DNA from 4 places in the Roseobacter cerffii genome. Region 1 is predicted to be linked to each of the others. Evidence: riboswitches for the same ligand, from Rfam matches in the RefSeq annotation. Region 1 holds a riboswitch; each other region holds the start of a gene.
The links. Region 1 has a riboswitch for cobalamin ahead of ACVC7O_RS22310 (aromatic ring-hydroxylating oxygenase subunit alpha). Riboswitches for the same ligand answer to the same signal wherever they lie in the genome.
Positions count from the first base shown of each region.

Region 2: it holds a riboswitch for cobalamin, as region 1 does, so the genes downstream of both, ACVC7O_RS01940 (DUF1636 family protein) here and ACVC7O_RS22310 (aromatic ring-hydroxylating oxygenase subunit alpha) in region 1, are expected to answer to the same signal.
Region 3: it holds a riboswitch for cobalamin, as region 1 does, so the genes downstream of both, ACVC7O_RS02005 (energy-coupling factor ABC transporter permease) here and ACVC7O_RS22310 (aromatic ring-hydroxylating oxygenase subunit alpha) in region 1, are expected to answer to the same signal.
Region 4: it holds a riboswitch for cobalamin, as region 1 does, so the genes downstream of both, ACVC7O_RS22710 (energy-coupling factor ABC transporter permease) here and ACVC7O_RS22310 (aromatic ring-hydroxylating oxygenase subunit alpha) in region 1, are expected to answer to the same signal.

Region 1 is NZ_JBTBYJ010000003.1:121,810-126,015, forward strand. Features, by position in the region: gene metH (methionine synthase) at 1-359, opposite strand, end outside; gene ACVC7O_RS22305 (homocysteine S-methyltransferase family protein) at 356-1,420, opposite strand; cobalamin riboswitch at 1,607-1,835, shown strand; gene ACVC7O_RS22310 (aromatic ring-hydroxylating oxygenase subunit alpha) at 1,955-3,184, shown strand; gene ACVC7O_RS22315 (2Fe-2S iron-sulfur cluster-binding protein) at 3,189-4,206, shown strand, end outside.
Region 2 is NZ_CM135757.1:400,193-404,398, reverse strand. Features, by position in the region: gene cobN (cobaltochelatase subunit CobN) at 1-463, opposite strand, end outside; gene cobW (cobalamin biosynthesis protein CobW) at 467-1,525, opposite strand; gene ACVC7O_RS01940 (DUF1636 family protein) at 1,518-1,916, opposite strand; cobalamin riboswitch at 2,003-2,207, opposite strand; gene ACVC7O_RS01935 (helix-turn-helix domain-containing protein) at 2,279-2,728, opposite strand; gene ACVC7O_RS01930 (YqiJ family protein) at 2,882-3,553, shown strand; gene ACVC7O_RS01925 (flotillin family protein) at 3,599-4,206, shown strand, end outside.
Region 3 is NZ_CM135757.1:413,741-417,946, forward strand. Features, by position in the region: gene ACVC7O_RS01995 (cobyrinate a,c-diamide synthase) at 1-1,116, shown strand, start outside; gene cobA (uroporphyrinogen-III C-methyltransferase) at 1,113-1,832, shown strand; cobalamin riboswitch at 1,870-2,049, shown strand; gene ACVC7O_RS02005 (energy-coupling factor ABC transporter permease) at 2,100-2,777, shown strand; gene cobF (precorrin-6A synthase (deacetylating)) at 2,838-3,581, shown strand; gene ACVC7O_RS02015 (metal ABC transporter substrate-binding protein) at 3,687-4,206, shown strand, end outside.
Region 4 is NZ_JBTBYJ010000004.1:66,464-70,669, forward strand. Features, by position in the region: gene ACVC7O_RS22695 (M23 family metallopeptidase) at 1-1,138, shown strand, start outside; gene ACVC7O_RS22700 (DUF411 domain-containing protein) at 1,142-1,597, shown strand; partial or broken gene lspA (signal peptidase II) at 1,682-2,169, shown strand; cobalamin riboswitch at 2,275-2,469, shown strand; gene ACVC7O_RS22710 (energy-coupling factor ABC transporter permease) at 2,516-3,193, shown strand; gene mntR (manganese-binding transcriptional regulator MntR) at 3,233-3,703, opposite strand; gene ACVC7O_RS22720 (cytochrome c peroxidase) at 3,796-4,206, shown strand, end outside.

The DNA of each region.
Region 1 (4,206 bases):
ACGACTGGCTTGCCCTGCACGCATTGCAGGCCGGCCTCTATCACCTCCCATTTGGAGCTGTCGATCATGATCGGGACGCGGGCGATGTCCGGCTCTGACGCGATCAGGTTCAGGAACTCGATCATCGCCTGTCTGCTGTCGATCAGCCCCTCGTCCATGTTCACATCAATGATCTGCGCGCCGTTCTCAACCTGATCCCGCGCGACCTCTAAGGCGGTCGCATAATCGCGGTTCACGATCAGTTTGCGGAACCGGGCGGAGCCCGTGACATTCGTCCGCTCGCCCACGTTCACGAAGGGGATGTCCTGGGTCAGCACAAAGGGCTCTAGGCCCGAAAGGCGCAGGTATCGTTCCGTCATGCGGCGACCTTGCCCGCAATGGATCGTGGGTCGAACGGGGCCACAGCCTCGGCAATCGCGCGGATATGATCGGGCGTCGTGCCACAGCAACCGCCCACAACATTAACGATTCCATCGCGGGCAAAGTCTTCAACCTGCGCGGCGGTCTGATCTGGCGTCTCATCATAGGCGCCAAAGGCGTTTGGCAGGCCGGCGTTGGGATAGGCACAGGTCAATGACGTCGCGACGCCCGCGATCTCGGCCATATGGGGGCGCATCGCCTCGGCTCCAAGCGCGCAGTTCAGGCCGACTGTGAACGGACGTGCGTGGGCAACGGAATGCCAAAATGCGGTTGGTGTTTGCCCCGAGAGCGTCCGGCCCGAAGCATCGGTGATGGTTCCCGAAATCATGATGGGCAGGCGCTTGCCTGCCCGCGTGAAGGCCTCAAATGCGGCGAAAATCGCGGCCTTGGCGTTCAGCGTGTCAAAGATCGTCTCGATCAGGATGAGGTCAGACCCACCTGCAATCAGCCCGTCGATCTGCTGACCATAGGCGATGCGCAGATCATCGAAGCTGACGGCCCGGAAGCCGGGGTCATTGACATCTGGGCTGATGCTGGCCGTGCGATTGGTTGGCCCAACAGCACCGGCGACAAAACGTGGCTTTCCGTCCTCTGCTGTTGCCCGGTCCGCCGCGCGGCGAGCTACCTGCGCACCGGCGACGTTCAGATCATGGACCGCATCCTCCATGCCGTAGTCAGCCTGGGCGATCGTTGTGGCGGAGAATGTGTTGGTCTCAAGGATATCCGCCCCAGCCATCGCAAAAGTGTACTGAATATCTTCGACCGCCTGTGGCTGCGTCAAAACCAGCAGATCGTTGTTTCCCTGCTGCGGGTGATCAGGATGGTAGTGATGACGGCAACCGGGCCCGTGAATGTGGCCATGGGCCGTGAAGTCATCCTCGGTCATGCCGAGGGTCTGGATCATTGTGCCCATGGCCCCATCGAGGATCAGGATCCGTTCCGCTGCGAGTGTACAGAGCGTGGCTAGCGCGGGCGTTTCGGGTAGGGTGAAATTCAACATGAGACAGAAAACCAATTGGATTGATCGACAGAAAAGATAATCTCGGTAAGACTTGAGGTAAAATGATAGTTAGGCGGAATTATTATGAGCTCGATTCATGTGGGGGCTTGTCTGATTGGCAAAGTACGGAATTCGCGATTGTATCAACCGGTGTCGTTTTCTGGGCAGTCGGGCACCGATCCGTGACCTACTCAGATAGGGCAAGGTGCCGGCCCCTGAGATTCGCGTCGAGCGAGCCTAAGGGATCGGAGAATTGGGAAGCCGGTGAAAATCCGGCACTGCCCCCGCAACGGTAATCGCGTTGTAAGGGGCGCAACGAAGACCACTGGGGTGGAGGAGCCCCGGGAAGGTGTTGCGCCTTGGCCCGCTTGGGTCGCGCCAAAGTCCGGAAACCAGCCTTCGCATGAACGTCAAACCGCGGGCGGCGGTGCGGGCGAAGGTATGGGCCGGCTCCTCTCTTTTGTCGGCCTTGGTCTGTCGTTCGTGCTGTCCTCTCGCTCCAGCATGCCGCGGGGCGCGGCAGGAGGCCAAGATATGCACACCATTCCGATCAGCGAATTGCTGGTGCGGCGCAAGCCGGGCTATGCGCTTGAACAGGCATTCTACACCGACCCGGACGTGTTCCGGACGGATATGGAGACGATATTCTACCGGGACTGGCTCTTTGTCGCGCCGACCTGTGATCTTCCGAAACCCGGAAGTTACATCACCCACCAGGTGGGCGATTACGGCGTGATCGTCGTGCGTGGTCAGGATGGCGCCATCCGTGCTTTTCACAATTCATGCCGCCACCGTGGGTCGGTTCTGTGCAAGGCTGCGAAGGGCACGAACCCCAAGATCGTCTGCCCCTACCACCAGTGGACTTATGAACTTGATGGGCGGCTCCTCTGGGCGCGCGACATGGGCGAAGACTTCGACGCGAGCCAACATGGACTGAAACCGGTGCATTGCCGCGAACTCGCGGGGCTCGTCTACATTTGTCTGGCCTCTGTTGCGCCGGATTTCGACGCCTTCGCAGACATGGCCGCACCGTACCTGGCGGTGCACGACCTGAGCGACGCCAAAGTCGCACATGAAACAACCATTATCGAGAACGGCAACTGGAAGCTCGTGTGGGAGAACAACCGTGAATGCTACCATTGCGGCGGCAACCATCCTGGCCTTTGCCGGTCTTTCACCGATGATCCGACCATCACGGGCATTGAGGAAGGGGTGAGCCCACCGCATCTGCAGGCGCATTTCGAAAAGATGGAGGCGCAGGGATATCCGTCGCAGTTCCGCATGTCGGAGGATTTGCAATACCGCCTTGCACGGATGCCGCTTCTGCCGGGGGCGAAAAGTTTCACGATGGACCTCAAGCCCGCCACCGCCAAAATCCTCGGTCGGGTGCGCGACGATACTGCGGGGACACTTCTCAAGTACCACTACCCGACGACCTGGAACCACTTCCTGCCGGATCATTCAATCGTCTTCCGGGTCACGCCCCTGACGCCGACGACCACAGAAGTCACGACGAAATGGCTGGTGCACAAAGACGCGGTCGAAGGCGTGGACTATGACCTCAAGCGCCTGACCGAGGTGTGGATCGCGACCAATGACGAAGACCGCCAAGTGGTCGAGGACAATCAGAAAGGGATCAATTCGCCCGCCTACGAGCCGGGCCCTTATTCGCCGATCCACGAGACCGGCGTTATGGGTTTCGTCGATTGGTATTACAACACGATGACCAAGCGGCTCGACCCCGTTGCCGTTGCGGCGGAGTAGTCCCATGAATGACATGTCCGGCGTTCCAGCCCGCGCCATCTGGTCGGATGACGAGATGCTCGAGTGCGTCTCGGTCATTCCAGAGGTGCCGAATACAGCGACCTTCACGTTCCGAGCCCCGTCCGGCGCGCTTTTCGATTTCTTGCCCGGGCAGTTTCTGACGCTGGAGATCCCTGCGCCCGGCGGGACCGTGCTTCGCACCTACACGATCTCCTCCTCACCCTCGCGGCCCCGGTCGATCTCCATCACGGCAAAGGCGCAGGACGACAGTATCGGGACGCGCTGGATGCTCGAAAATCTGGCGCCCGGTGTGCAAATCAAGGCGCTCGGGCCGGCCGGGCTGTTTTCCCATCTGAACCACGCGGCCGAGAAATACCTCTTTATCTCCGCCGGGTCCGGCATCACGCCCATGATGTCGATGACCACCTTCATGTTCGATCTCGGCAGCGAGCCCGATATCGTCTTCGTCAATTGCGCGCGCAGGCCAGGCGAGATCATCTTCCGTGAACGGCTCGAACACATGGCGTCCCGTGTCCCGGGCATCGACCTGAAATGGGTGGTCGAGACGCCGGACCGCTACGCGCCTTGGACGGGGTACCAGGGCCAGTTTAATCAGCTCATGTTAGGGCTAATGGCCCCGGATTACCTTGAGCGAGAGGTGTTCTGCTGTGGGCCTGAACCCTTCATGCAGGCCGTCCGCGATGCCCTCCAGGGCTTGGGCTACGACATGGACCGATACCATCAGGAGAGCTTCCACGCCCCGGTGGAAATCGAAGCAGATGCTCCCGCGCTGGATGATGTGGTCCCGGACGAAGACACCCGGGCAGAGGTCACATTCTCCGCCTCAGGCTTGACCGCAAAGGTCACAGAGACAGAAACCATTTTGGCGGCGGCCAAGGCCAATGGGCTCAACATCCCTTCGGGATGCACATTTGGCGTTTGCGGGACATGCAAGATCCGCAAGACACACGGCGAGGTCCACATGGTGCACAATGGCGGCATCTCGGATGACGACATCGCCG
Region 2 (4,206 bases), on a different replicon from region 1:
CTTGCGCCGCTACCACACCGCCGGTGTCGCAGAGATGCGACAGGCGGCGCAGGGTCGAGACCGGCAGGGTCGCATGGTCGTCAAGCCGCGTGTCCATGCGTCCATCGGCGGGCAGTACGGCGAGCGCAATGCCTTTGCGCTCCGCCAACGCACGCACCTGCTGCAGCCCGTAGGACCAATAAGGTACGCCGCCGATGAGGCGAATGAGGATACCTTTCGCGCCCTCCAGCGTTTGCTCCACATAGGTGTCGACGGAGAGCGGGTGTTTCAGAGCGGCGAGATTGGCAAGGCGGAGCGTGGGCAGCTTGCCTTCGGGCCCGCCGCCACGCCGCCAGGCTTCCGCGAAAGCGCCCAGGTCGCTGTCGGAAAACGAGAGCACCACCAGATCTGCGGGCGTCTGCCCCAGATCGGTGGGCGTCTCGGTCTCTTCCAGACCGTGGCTTTCGCGGAAGACGACGTGCATGGCCTACTCGGCGGGTTCGGGCGCGTGCACGCCCAGCACCGCTTCGATGGTGGCGCGGTTGATGTCGTCATGTTCGGCGATGACCACGAGACGGCCCTGCCGCGCCTCACCCGGCTGCCAGGGGCGGTCGTACTGATGCCGCACCCGCGCGCCGACCGCCTGGACCAGCAGGCGCATCGGTTTACCCGCAACGGCGGCATAGCCCTTCACCCGCAGGATGTTGTGCGCGTCGGCGAGGGTTTCCACGGCGCGGACGAGGTCCGCCGGCTCTGCGAGTTCGGGGATGTCGACGACAATGCTGTCGAAGTCCTCGTGGTCGTGATCATGGGGGGCGTCGTGGTGGCTGGGTCGCGCGTCCATATCGTCTTCCGCGGCGGCCTCGAGCCCGAGGATCACGCGGGGATCGACCATGCCTTCAGCCACCTCGACCACGGGCAGTGGGCGCGGGGCTTCGGCAGCGATGATCGCTTTGGCCTTCGCCACACCGTCTGGGCCTGCAAGATCAGGCTTGGTCAGAAGGATGATGTCGGCGCAGGAGATCTGGTCTTCGAAGACCTCGGACAGCGGGGTTTCGTGGTCGATGCTCTCGTCGGCTTCGCGCTGCTTGTCCACAGCGGCCACATCCGGGGCGAAACGACCAGAGGCCACGGCCTCGGCATCGGCTAATGCGATCACACCATCGACGGTGATCTTGGAGCGGATATCCGGCCAGTCGAAGGCTTTCAGCAAGGGCTTTGGCAGGGCCAAGCCTGAGGTTTCGATTAGGATGTGGTCGGGGCGCGGCTCGAGTGCCATGAGCGCCTCGATGGTGGGGATGAAATCATCGGCCACGGTGCAGCAGATGCAGCCATTGGCCAGCTCCATGATGTTTTCCGCCGGGCAATCGGGGATGGCGCAGTTTTTCAGAATGTCGCCATCGACGCCCACATCGCCAAACTCGTTCACAACGACCGCTAGGCGCTTGCCGCCGGGGTTCTGCATGAGCTGCGAGATCAGCGTGGTTTTGCCCGAACCCAGAAAGCCGGTGATCACGGTGACGGGAAGTTTTGCAAGATCAGTCATGGGTCGTCTCCAGCGGCGGGATGCGCGCGATGCAGTTGCGTTTAAAGTGCTCCGGGCGCTCGCGCCACGGGATCAAACCGTCTTGCGTGGCGTTGTAGCGCGCCGCCCCGTCGAGCAGCACGTCCGGATGCGACACTTCATCGATGTTTCCGTAGATATACGTCCAGCGATCACCGCCGCGCAGAGCGATGGTGCAGCCATGGTCGCAGTTCTGCAGGCATTCCACGGCGGTGAGGCGGATGCCATCGGGCAGCGTGTTGGCGGCCAGCGTGTCATAGAGCCGCTGGCCCGGGCGGCGGTCATCCTCGGGGATATCCTGCCCGCGCCGACATTTGATGCAGACCAGCAGTTCGGTTGGTGGTGGCGCAGGCTCAATTGCCTTGGTTGTCATAGTCCATGTCCCATCTGTCATGGGACGCGGGTCAGATGGCGAGAGAGGCCCTTGGGCGCGTGTCTCGTCACCGGAACACCCCGTCCGGTTTTCGCATCGCGCTGGCAGGTCTCCCGGCTCACGAATCTCGGCATTTGCCTGCGGTCTGCCCACCTTCCCGGAGCGATGCTCCAGTGGCCTTGGCAGCCCTTTCCGTTCACGGTCGCGGGGGCGGCTGTGCTTTGCCGGATCGCGGCTGCACATTCCCTTTTCACTCAGGCAAGCCCAAGCACCAGCGCACCAAGCAGTTGCTTTAGATCGGCGCGCCTTGTCAAGCGCAACCCGACGTGGGGTTTCGGGGAGGTTGCCGTCGGTCAGACGGGTTACTTCGGAAGAGACCAGAAATCGGGCGGCATGTCCTGCATGAGCTGTGCGGCGTAGTCTTCGATCCAGTCCTGCTGCTCTTCTGTTGGCATATCGTCAAAACCGGTCTCGGACTGTGACTGCAGGCGCGCCTTTTGCAGCGCCTGATCGTATTTGATCGCCTCGACGGGTTTGTCCGGCACGATGGCGTAGACGAAGCGCCCGCCCATGGCGCGTGCGAGGCGGTCCATCTGCTTGAGCGAGATCGACCCTTCCTTTTCGCTGCGTTCCGCCTGATAGACGGCGTTGCGGCTGACCCCCTTGCGCGCGGCCACATCCTCGGCCGACATCGACAGCGCCTGCCTCAACGTGGAAATCCAGCCCCGTTCGGGCGGATCGAGATCGCCAACGCGATCCGCGCTGCGATTAAGAAATCGCGCCAGTCTTCGACGTCGCATGAAATCCGGCATGGGGCGCCCCAGGGTGCATTGCGTGAGATGACCGGGCATAGATAGGCAAATTTCTGCAATGTTTCAACTAAAGTGAATAAAATTTCACCATATGCACATTTATCTCTAACATTTTCGTGAAGAAGTGCTTATGTGAGAGCAGAAAGGATGACTATGCTGGACGTATTTCTCAACCCGCAGTCCTTGCCCTTTGCAAGTGCTCTAGCGATTGTTTTGGCCCTGTTTTTGCTGGAAATTCTGAGCCTTCTGCTCGGCAGCAGTGTCCTGGGGATCGGGGCTGATGCACCCGATGTCGATGTGGATATGGATGCGGATTTCGATCTGTCGCTCGACATCGACGCCGATGCGGCGGATTTGGTCGAGACCGAAGTGTCTGGTCCGTCGGGGCTCCTCGGCTGGTTGGGTGTTGGCGAGGTGCCCTTTCTAATATGGCTGGTTTGCTTTCTGACCATGTTCGGCCTGTCCGGCCTGGTCCTGCAATCGGTCGTTTTGAGCGCCTTCGGGATCGCTGTGCCCATGCTGGTCGCGACGGCCGTAGCGCTGGTCCCTGCGGTGACGCTGACACGGTTTATCACCGGTTGGGTGGCCGCAATCATGCCGAAAACCGAGACAAGCGCCATGCGCCGTCGGTTCCTGGGCGGGCATCGTGGTACGATCACGCAAGGCACCGCCGCGCGCGGAAAGCCTGCCGAAGCCAAGATCAAGGATCGCTTTGGCAACACCCACTACCTGCGGGTCGAGCCGCTTTATGACGACGGCGTCTTTCCGCAAGGCAGCGATGTCACCCTGATCCGCAAACGCGGCGACCAGTTCTTCGTGATCTGACCGCCCGCCAGACTTACCCAGTTTTCTCAACGAGAGGAGTTTCGAATGCCCTTAAACGCTATCCTGACCATTGCAGCCGTCGTCGTTGGCCTGCTTCTTTTCATCGGCCTGATCGCCGCCCGGCTTTACAAGCGCGCCACGCGCGAGACGAGCCTTGTCCGTACCGGTTCCAGCGGTCGCAAGGTGATCATGGATGGCGGTGTGATCGTCATCCCCTTCTTGCATGAGATCGCCAAGGTCAACATGAAGACCCTGCGCCTCGAAGTTGCGCGTATCAACGATCAATCATTGATCACCAAGGACCGGATGCGGGTTGATGTGGGCGTAGAGTTTTACGTCTCGGTGAATGCAACCGAAGACGGAATCTCCCGCGCCGCGCAGACGCTGGGGGACCGGACCTTCCATGTGGATCAGCTGCGCGAGATGATCGAAGGCAAACTGGTCGATGGCCTGCGCGCTGTTGCGGCGCAGATGACGATGGACGAGCTGCACGAGAACCGTGCGAGCTTTGTGCAGGAGGTGCAGAACGCGATCTCGGAAGACCTGTTGAAGAACGGTCTGGAGTTGGAGGCGGTCTCGCTCACCGCGCTGGACCAGACACCCTTTGAGTCGCTGGATGAGAACAACGCCTTCAACGCGGTGGGTATGCAGAA
Region 3 (4,206 bases), on a different replicon from region 1:
CCCGATCTGCTGAACGCAATTTCAGACGAGGCGGACGGCGCCGAGCTTTGTGTCGCCGAAGGGTCCATGGGGCTCTATGACGGTGTGGCCACGCGCGGTCAGTCCGGTTTTGGCAGCAGCGCGGAGACGGCGCAACGCATGGGCTGGCCTGTGGTTCTGATCGTTGATGTGAGCGGGCAGGCGCAATCGGCGGCGGCGACCGCCTTGGGTTTTCAGACCTACAACCCCGATGTGCCCTTCGCGGGCGTGATCCTGAACCGATGTGCCTCTCCGCGCCACGAGCGTCTCGCGCGGCTGGGGATGGAGAACGCGGGGCTTAAGGTGCTGGGCGTCCTGCCGCGCCGTGGAGATCTGACATTGCCCGAGCGGCATCTCGGCCTGATCCAGGCGGTTGAGCATCCCGATCTCGATGCGGCCATTGCGGGGTACGCCGAGTTTCTGCGCGCGCATGTCGATGTTGCGGCGATCCGGCAGGCCGCGCGAGGCGGGGCCGCAGCCGTATCGGGAGCGGATTTACCAGAGCCACCCGCGCAGCGCATCGCCCTGGCGCAGGATGCGGCATTTTCCTTCACCTACCCGCATGTTCTGGAGGGGTGGCGCCGCGCGGGGGCGGAGGTTGTGCCGTTTTCACCCTTGGCTGACGAGGAGCCGGACCCTGCTGCGGATCTTGTCTGGCTGCCCGGCGGATACCCAGAGTTGCACGGTGCGACCCTGGCAGCCGCGACGCGGTTCAAAGCAGGTCTGCGGGCGCATGCTGCAAGCAAACCGGTGCATGGCGAGTGCGGTGGCTACATGGCGCTGGGGCAGGCGCTCATCGACAAGGAGGGCACGCGGCACGAGATGGCGGGTCTGCTTGGGCTCGTGACCAGCTTTGAAAAGCGGAAATTTCACCTCGGCTACCGCCGGGCTGTGTTGCACGCTGGCTTGCCCGGCCATCAACCTGGCGCAGCTCTGCGCGGGCACGAGTTTCACTACTCGACCATCCTCGATCAGCCCGACGCGCCGCTGGCCGACGTCGTGGATGCCGATGGAAACCCTGTGCCGGAAACCGGCTCTCGCCTCGGCAATGTGACCGGCACCTTCTTCCACCTGATCACCGCCGAGGAGCAGGCGTGACCGGTTTCGTCAGCTTTGTGGGCTCGGGACCGGGCGATCCTGAGCTGTTGACGTTGAAAGCCGTGGATCGTCTGAAACGGGCCGACGCAGTGCTGTTCGACGATCTCTCCTCCGGGCCGATCCTCAGCCATGCCCGCTCCGGGGCCGATCTGGTGGGGGTTGGGAAGCGGGCAGGGCGCCCCTCGCCGAAACAGCACCATGTCAGCCGCCTGCTGGTGGAATATGCCGAGATGGACCAGCGCGTGGTGCGGCTGAAATCGGGCGACAGCGGGCTCTTTGGGCGGCTGGAGGAGGAGTTGGTGGCCCTGCGCGAGGCTGGCGTCCCCTACGAGATCATCCCCGGCATCCCGTCGGCCTGTGCCGCTGCGGCTGCGGCGGGTATCCCGCTTACACGCCGGCTGACGGCGCGCCGGGTGCAGTTCGTCACGGGGCACGATGTCAGCGGGCAATTGCCGCAAGATCTCGACCTCAACGCCCTCGCAGACCCCACAGCCTCGACCGTTGTCTTCATGGGCAAGCGAACCTTTCCAAGGCTGCTCGATGCCCTTGCTGCACGGGGTCTGCCCGGCGACACCCCCGCGATCCTTGCCGAAAGCGTCAGCACACCGGATCAGAGCATCCGGCGCACCACCGTTTCTAAGCTGGCTGCGCAATTGGACCGCGAAATCAGCGACCAGCCAGCGTTGATCCTCTACGGGCCGTTCGCCGAGAGTTGAACGTCGCTTTTGCGCTTGTCCGCGCGCGCAGATCAAGGATACGACTGAAGCACGGTGCCACGACTTGTGGCTGAAAAGGGAACTGAGTGAAAGTCTCAGACTGCCCCCGCAACTGTAAGCGGTGAGCGCTCCGGATGATCCACTGGCCTCTTGGCTGGGAAGGACCGCAGCGCCTCGACCCGCAAGTCAGGAGACCTGCCGTAAAGCTCAAACCCGTGTGATCACGGATATTTATCCGCCGGAGGGGCGGGACAGAAAGGATCAATCATGCATATCGAACCCGGCGTCGTCGATGGGGCCAAGATGGCCTTTGCCTATGCAACCGCTGCAGGGGCTGCGGGCTATACCGCCAAACTCGCACTCCACGACCTCAAGATCCACAGTGCCGGCTCATTCGCGGTGCGGACCGTTTTGGCCGCCCTCGGCACCTTCATCTTTTTCGAGGTGTTGCCGCATTTCCCGGTGGGTGTCTCCGAGGTGCACTTCATTCTTGGCACCACGCTCTTCTTGCTGATGGGTGCGGCGCCGGCCGCGCTCGGCCTTGCGCTTGGCCTCCTGATTCAGGGGGCTTTCTTCGCACCGAGCGATCTGCCGATGTATTTCGTCAACGTCACGACTTTGCTGGTGCCGCTCTTCGCCATTTCGGCTTTGGCGCAGCGGTTCATCCCGGCGGATCGGGCCTATGTCGATCTGGCCTATGCTGACGTCTTCAAGCTGTCCGCCATGTATCAGGGTGGCGTTGTGGCCTGGGTCGCGTTCTGGGCGTTCTATGGCCAGGGATTCGGTGCCGAGACGGTCCAGTCGGTCTGGACCTTCGGAATTGCGTATCTTCTGGTGATCCTGATCGAACCAATTGCCGATCTGGCGGTGCTTGCGGGCGCCAAGGCGCTTCGGTCGGGCAAAGTCGAGGGTCTGTTCACAGCGCGTCTCTACGAAGGCGCGTAATCTAGGTAAGGCGCGGCCCGGACCCTGCGATGTGGTCCGGGCTTTCTTGTGGGTGACAATATGATCACTGAGCTCTGGCTGATTGGTATCGGCACCGGGTCACCGCATCACGTGACGGGTGAAGGATTGCAGGCCATCCGCGAGGCGCGGACAATCCTCGTACCACACAAGGGCTCTGGCAAAGATGATCTGGCCGAGCTGCGCTATCGCATCATCGAAGCTGCAGGCTCGACCGCGCAGGTCCTCCAGTTCGACTACCCCGAACGCGATCCCGCCTTGCCCTACGAGGAGCGCGTGACGCGGTGGCATGATGAGATCGCGGTGCGGTGGGCCCAGACGGCTGATCAGGCGGGTTCGGATGGGCCTGTGGCCCTGCTGGTCTGGGGCGATCCGTCGCTCTATGACAGCACGTTGCGCATCGCCGGACGTTTGATCCCACCGCCCACCATCCGTGTGGTGCCGGGTATTATGGCGATACAGGCTCTGACCGCAGCTCATGCGATCCCGCTCAACGACGTGAATGGGCCGATCCAGATCACCACCGGGCGCCGCCTGCGCGATGCAGGATGGCCCGAGGGCATAGATCGTCTTGTGGTCATGCTCGATGGCGAAGCAAGTTTTCAGGAGCTGACAGAGCCCAACCTCACGATCTGGTGGGGCGCCTACCTGGGCATGCCGGAACAGATTATCGCGGCGGGTCCGTTGGCAGAGGTCACGGACAAGATCCTCGATGCCCGCGCTGCTGCTCGGGCGCGGCATGGGTGGATCATGGACACCTATCTGCTCAGCAAAACCACGAACTGAACAGATTGTGCGTTGAGAACTTGAGAATCATTCTCAAATTACTTGACAGTTGCGAGTGATTTGCATTTACAGGTGGCAAGAGCTGTCTATGTCATGGAGAGTCTGATGCTAAGAAGAGTGATGCAATCAACGTCCGTCGCGGCGCTTGCCGCGGTTCTGGCGACCGCAGTCGCCGCGGATGAGAAGATGAAGGTGGTCACCACCTTTACCGTTCTGGCCGATATGGCATCAAACGTTGCGGGCGATGCGGCCGAGGTGGTCTCGATCACCAAGCCGGGCGCCGAGATCCACGGATACGAGCCGACGCCGCAGGATATCGTGCGGGCCTCGGATGCAGATCTGATCCTCTGGAACGGCATGAACCTTGAGCTGTGGTTTGAGCAGTTCCTCTCCAACATGGAGGATATCCCGTCGGTGACGCTTACGGATGGCATCGACCCGATTCCGATTGCTTCCGGATCCTATGAGGGCAAACCCAACCCTCACGCCTGGATGGGCTTGGATAACGCGCTGATCTACATCGACAATATCGTTGCTGCTTTTGTCGAGACCGACCCGGACAACGCCGAAACATACGAGCAGAACGGCGCGGCCTATAAAGACGCGCTGCGCGAGACCATCGAAC
Region 4 (4,206 bases), on a different replicon from region 1:
TGCGATGGCCGATACTTTCTTACCGACGATAGAACCTCCGCTCACCAACTGGTCACGCGAGATCGCCACCGGCGAGACGCTCGACATCGTTCTTGAAGAAGCAGGTCTTTCAGCGACCGATCGTACCGAGGTCGCTCTGGCTCTCGGCGCGGAATATGATCTGAGGCGACTTAGGCCGGGGCACTCGGTCACCGTTGTCTCGACGATGGACGGCAGCCCGCGCAGCGTCGCGCTCTCCGTCGAGGACGGTGTGCGGATCGAGGCGATCTTTGGCGAAGAGTTAGCCACGCAGGTCGTGACCCCGGATCCCGAGTTCATAACATTGGCCGGCGAAGCGGTGATCGACAGCTCGCTTTTCGCCGCGCTCGAAGACGCTCGAATGCCCGCCCGCTTCGCTGTCGATCTGGCACAGATGCTGGGTGGAACCGTTGACTTTCGTCGTGAGATGACCGGCGGAGAAACACTTCGGCTACTGTGGCGTGAGGCCCGTGTTGGCGAGGACAGGATCGGCCAGCCGGAACTGACCTTTGCATCGCTGGAGATCGGCGGCGCACTTTATGAGGTTGTCTGGCCGGAAAACGGAAGTGGTCAGGCCACGATCTACGTCGATGGCACCGTTCTCCGCGTTTTTGCACAGCCTGTCGAAGGGGCGCGATTAAGCTCGGTATTTGGCCGCCGTACGCACCCGGTCTACGGCAATGTCCGGATGCACACAGGTGTCGATTTCGCGGCGGCAAGCGGAACGCCGGTTCGAGCGACGGCACCGGGACGGGTCAGCTTTATCGGCTGGCGGGGCGGCTATGGTCGCGTAGTCGAAATCGCCCACGGCTCGGACACCATGACTCGCTATGCGCATCTCAGCGCCGTGCCGGAGGGTCTGGCACAAGGCCAACGCGTTGCAGCGGGGGATGTGATCGGCCGCGTCGGCGCGACTGGCACGGCGACAGGTCCGAACCTGCACTACGAAGTCCTCGTGGATGGGCGCCCTACTGACCCCCTCTCTGACGACAGACTTGCCGAAGCGGCTGAGAGCGAAGCGGATGATACAGCCGCGCGATTGCGTCTGGCCGAGGCGCGCGCGCTTCTGAATGAAAACCTCGGCAGCGAGATTGCCGAAACGACAACCGAAAGGCTCTGACCCATGAAACGCATGACCCAAGCTCTTGCCATCACGCTCGCCCTGTTACCAGCGGCGCAGGCTCTCGCGGAGGCAACCCCAATTGACGTCCGCAAGACCAATGGATGCGGTTGCTGTTTGTCCTGGATGAATCATCTCGAAGAGAACGGCTTCGCACCAACAGGTCAGGACATGTTTGGTGGCCTTCTCGTTCGCTTCAAGCTCGACAACGGAGTTCCGCAGCGCATGGTCTCCTGCCACACCGCGCTCGTCGAAGGTTACGTGATCGAAGGCCATGTCCCGGCCGCTGACATCCACCGCCTTCTCAATGAGCGACCGGACGCCGTCGGCCTCGCCGTTCCGGGGATGCCCTATGGCTCGCCCGGCATGGGGCCAGAAGACGACCGCGAGGCCTACGACGTATACTTGATCCACGAGGATGGTTCGACTTCGGTCTATGCGAGCTATCCAGAAAGCTGAGCACGTTCAGGATGGGTCATATGTGTCTGACAATCCACGGCGCAAACTTCGCGCTGATTGCCGACGTCTGGGTTGGGTGACGCAATGCGTGCGTTCAAAGGAGAACCAGCCATCGGGGTCCTTGCCGCCCTCATAGCTTTCGTGGTCGATCAGGTCACGAAGGCTATCGTCGTATCAAATGCGAGCGTCTTGAATGCCGGGGTGTCGGTGGTCCCAGGGTTCGATCTTAGTTCCACCGCAACGATGGCGTGACCTTTGGACTTCTCGGAGGTGCGCCGTGGTGGAGCCTTGTGGTCCTTGCACTCGCCATCTGTGCTTGGCTCGCTGCCATGATGCTTCGCACACGGAACCGCATCGAAGCAATTGCCTACGGTTCGATCATCGGAGGCGCGCTCGGCAATGTTGTGGACCGCCTCAGGTTCCGGGCCGTGACGGATTTCCTCGATTTCTACCTTGGCTCCGCGCACTGGCCGGCCTTCAACATGGCGGACATTTTTGTAGTCGGCGGTGTCGGGTTGCTTCTGCTCGCGCCGATGTTGTGGAATGGGTGTCGGACCGAACCGCGGAGGTGATTTGACGGCAGTCTATTGACTGGACGGTGTCAAACTTTCGCTATGCTCTGGTTCGAAAAATTGAAGTCCAAGAGAGCCGCTCCATTGACGAAGCCAATGAATTTGTGCCTAGCTATTTTTCGCGGTGATCGAGTGTTTAGGGCGCTCGATTGAAAAGGGAACGGGGTGAGAAACCTCGGCTGCCCCTGCAACTGTAAGCGGCGAGCAAGCCCGAAACTGCACCACTGACACATGTGTTGGGAAGGTCCGGGGGCGCGTTGAACCGCGAGCCAGGAGACCTGCCGCCAACGCAACGCCGAAAGTTCGGCACTAAATGTCGTCAGGAAGGACGGCAAGGAGACTTGATATGCACATTGAACCCGGCGTCGTGGACGGCGCAAAAATGGTCCTCGCTTATGGCACAGCAGCCGCTGCAGGGGGTTACTCCCTCAAACTTGCAGCCGACGACCTGAAATCACACTCGGCTGTCTCATTTGGCGTCCGCAGCGTTCTTGCTGTCGCAGCGGTTTTTCTGTTTTTCGAAGTCTTCCCGCACTTTGCCGTTGGCATCTCGGAAGTTCACTTCATTCTAGGGACAACTATTCTGCTACTTCTTGGCGCTGGACCAGCAGCGGTCGGCTTAGCAGGCGGTTTGCTAGTCCAAGGTATGTTCTTCGCGCCAACCGACATGCCCATGTTCTTTGTCAACGTCACCACGTTGCTCTTCCCGCTCTTCGCCATTGACGCTTTGGCCAAGCGCATCATTCCGGAACAGAAGGCTTTTGTTGACTGCAACTACAGTGAAGTCCTCAAGCTGTCTTTCGCCTACCAAGGTGGCGTGATCGCATGGGTCGCTTTCTGGGCACTATATGGTCAGGGCTTTGGTGCTGAAAACATGTCTGCTGTGGCCAGCTTCGGAGCGGCCTATTTGCTCGTTGTGCTGGTGGAACCAGTGGCTGACTTGGCCGTCCTTGCGGGAGCAAAATTGCTGCGCGACACCAAGCAACGCGGTCTGTTCACACAACGGTTGTTTAGTCCAGCGTAACCCTAAATGAAAATCCTGCGGCTGGTCGACTGACCAGCCTCAGCCTTCTTGGGTAGTATTGCCAATAGCTTTTTCGAAGGCAGCCAGCGTTTCGTCGCTCACATGATGTTCGATGCCTTCCGCATCACGTTCTGCAGTTTCCTCGTCGATTCCGAGGCTTAGAAGGAATGCAACCACAATCCGGTGCCGTCTACGACAGGCCTCGGCCAACGCCCGGCCCTGCTCAGTCAGAAAAATTGCGCGGTAGCGCTCACGCTGCACCAAACCTGCCGATTTCAATCGCGAGATGTTCTTCGTGACGGTTGGGGGCTTCACACCCAATCGTTCGGCAATTTCGACAGGACGCGCTTCTCCTCGGGTTTCAATCAACTCCGCAATCAGCTCGACGTAATCCTCTGCCATCTCGCTTTCATGCGCTTGGCGCACGATCGCAAAACCTTCCGCCTGCGCTTCCGGAGCCCGTTCCACGGGTTGAATGGTTTCACTGTCATGTGATTGCGGCTTCGTCATATCCGGACTTTGCCTTCTCCCTGAACAATTGACAACTTGTTTGCTTTGGGTAGATAATTTAGACACGGCTAACTTTTAGACTGGAGGCCATAGTGATTGGAAAGTTCTTTGGCTTGCTGGCTGCGGCGTGGATTGGTGTAATCGGCGCACTTGGGCCAGCCCATGCAACGCCGGCAAGGGAAGCCCCTTGGTTGCCAGAGGCGGCCGCTTACCGGCTCACGCTGTTTCTGGGCAATCTGGAGCCAATCCCCTGGGGCCAGGTCGAAGCTGCCTGGTCCGATCCATATCACAACTCAGAGTTTCCCTTGGGCGCGCTTGCATGGTTGAACGCGAAGAGTGACATCGGTGCGGAACCCGTGCTGGACGCGATTGCGCGACGAGATCGTCAGGCCCTTTTCGAAGCCTCGACGCAAACAATCGCGCACAGAATCGAAGAGGAGTTGGACCGCGCGCTCAACGCGGACGATCCAGCCACCGCGAAGCAGGCCGTACAAACCGCGCGC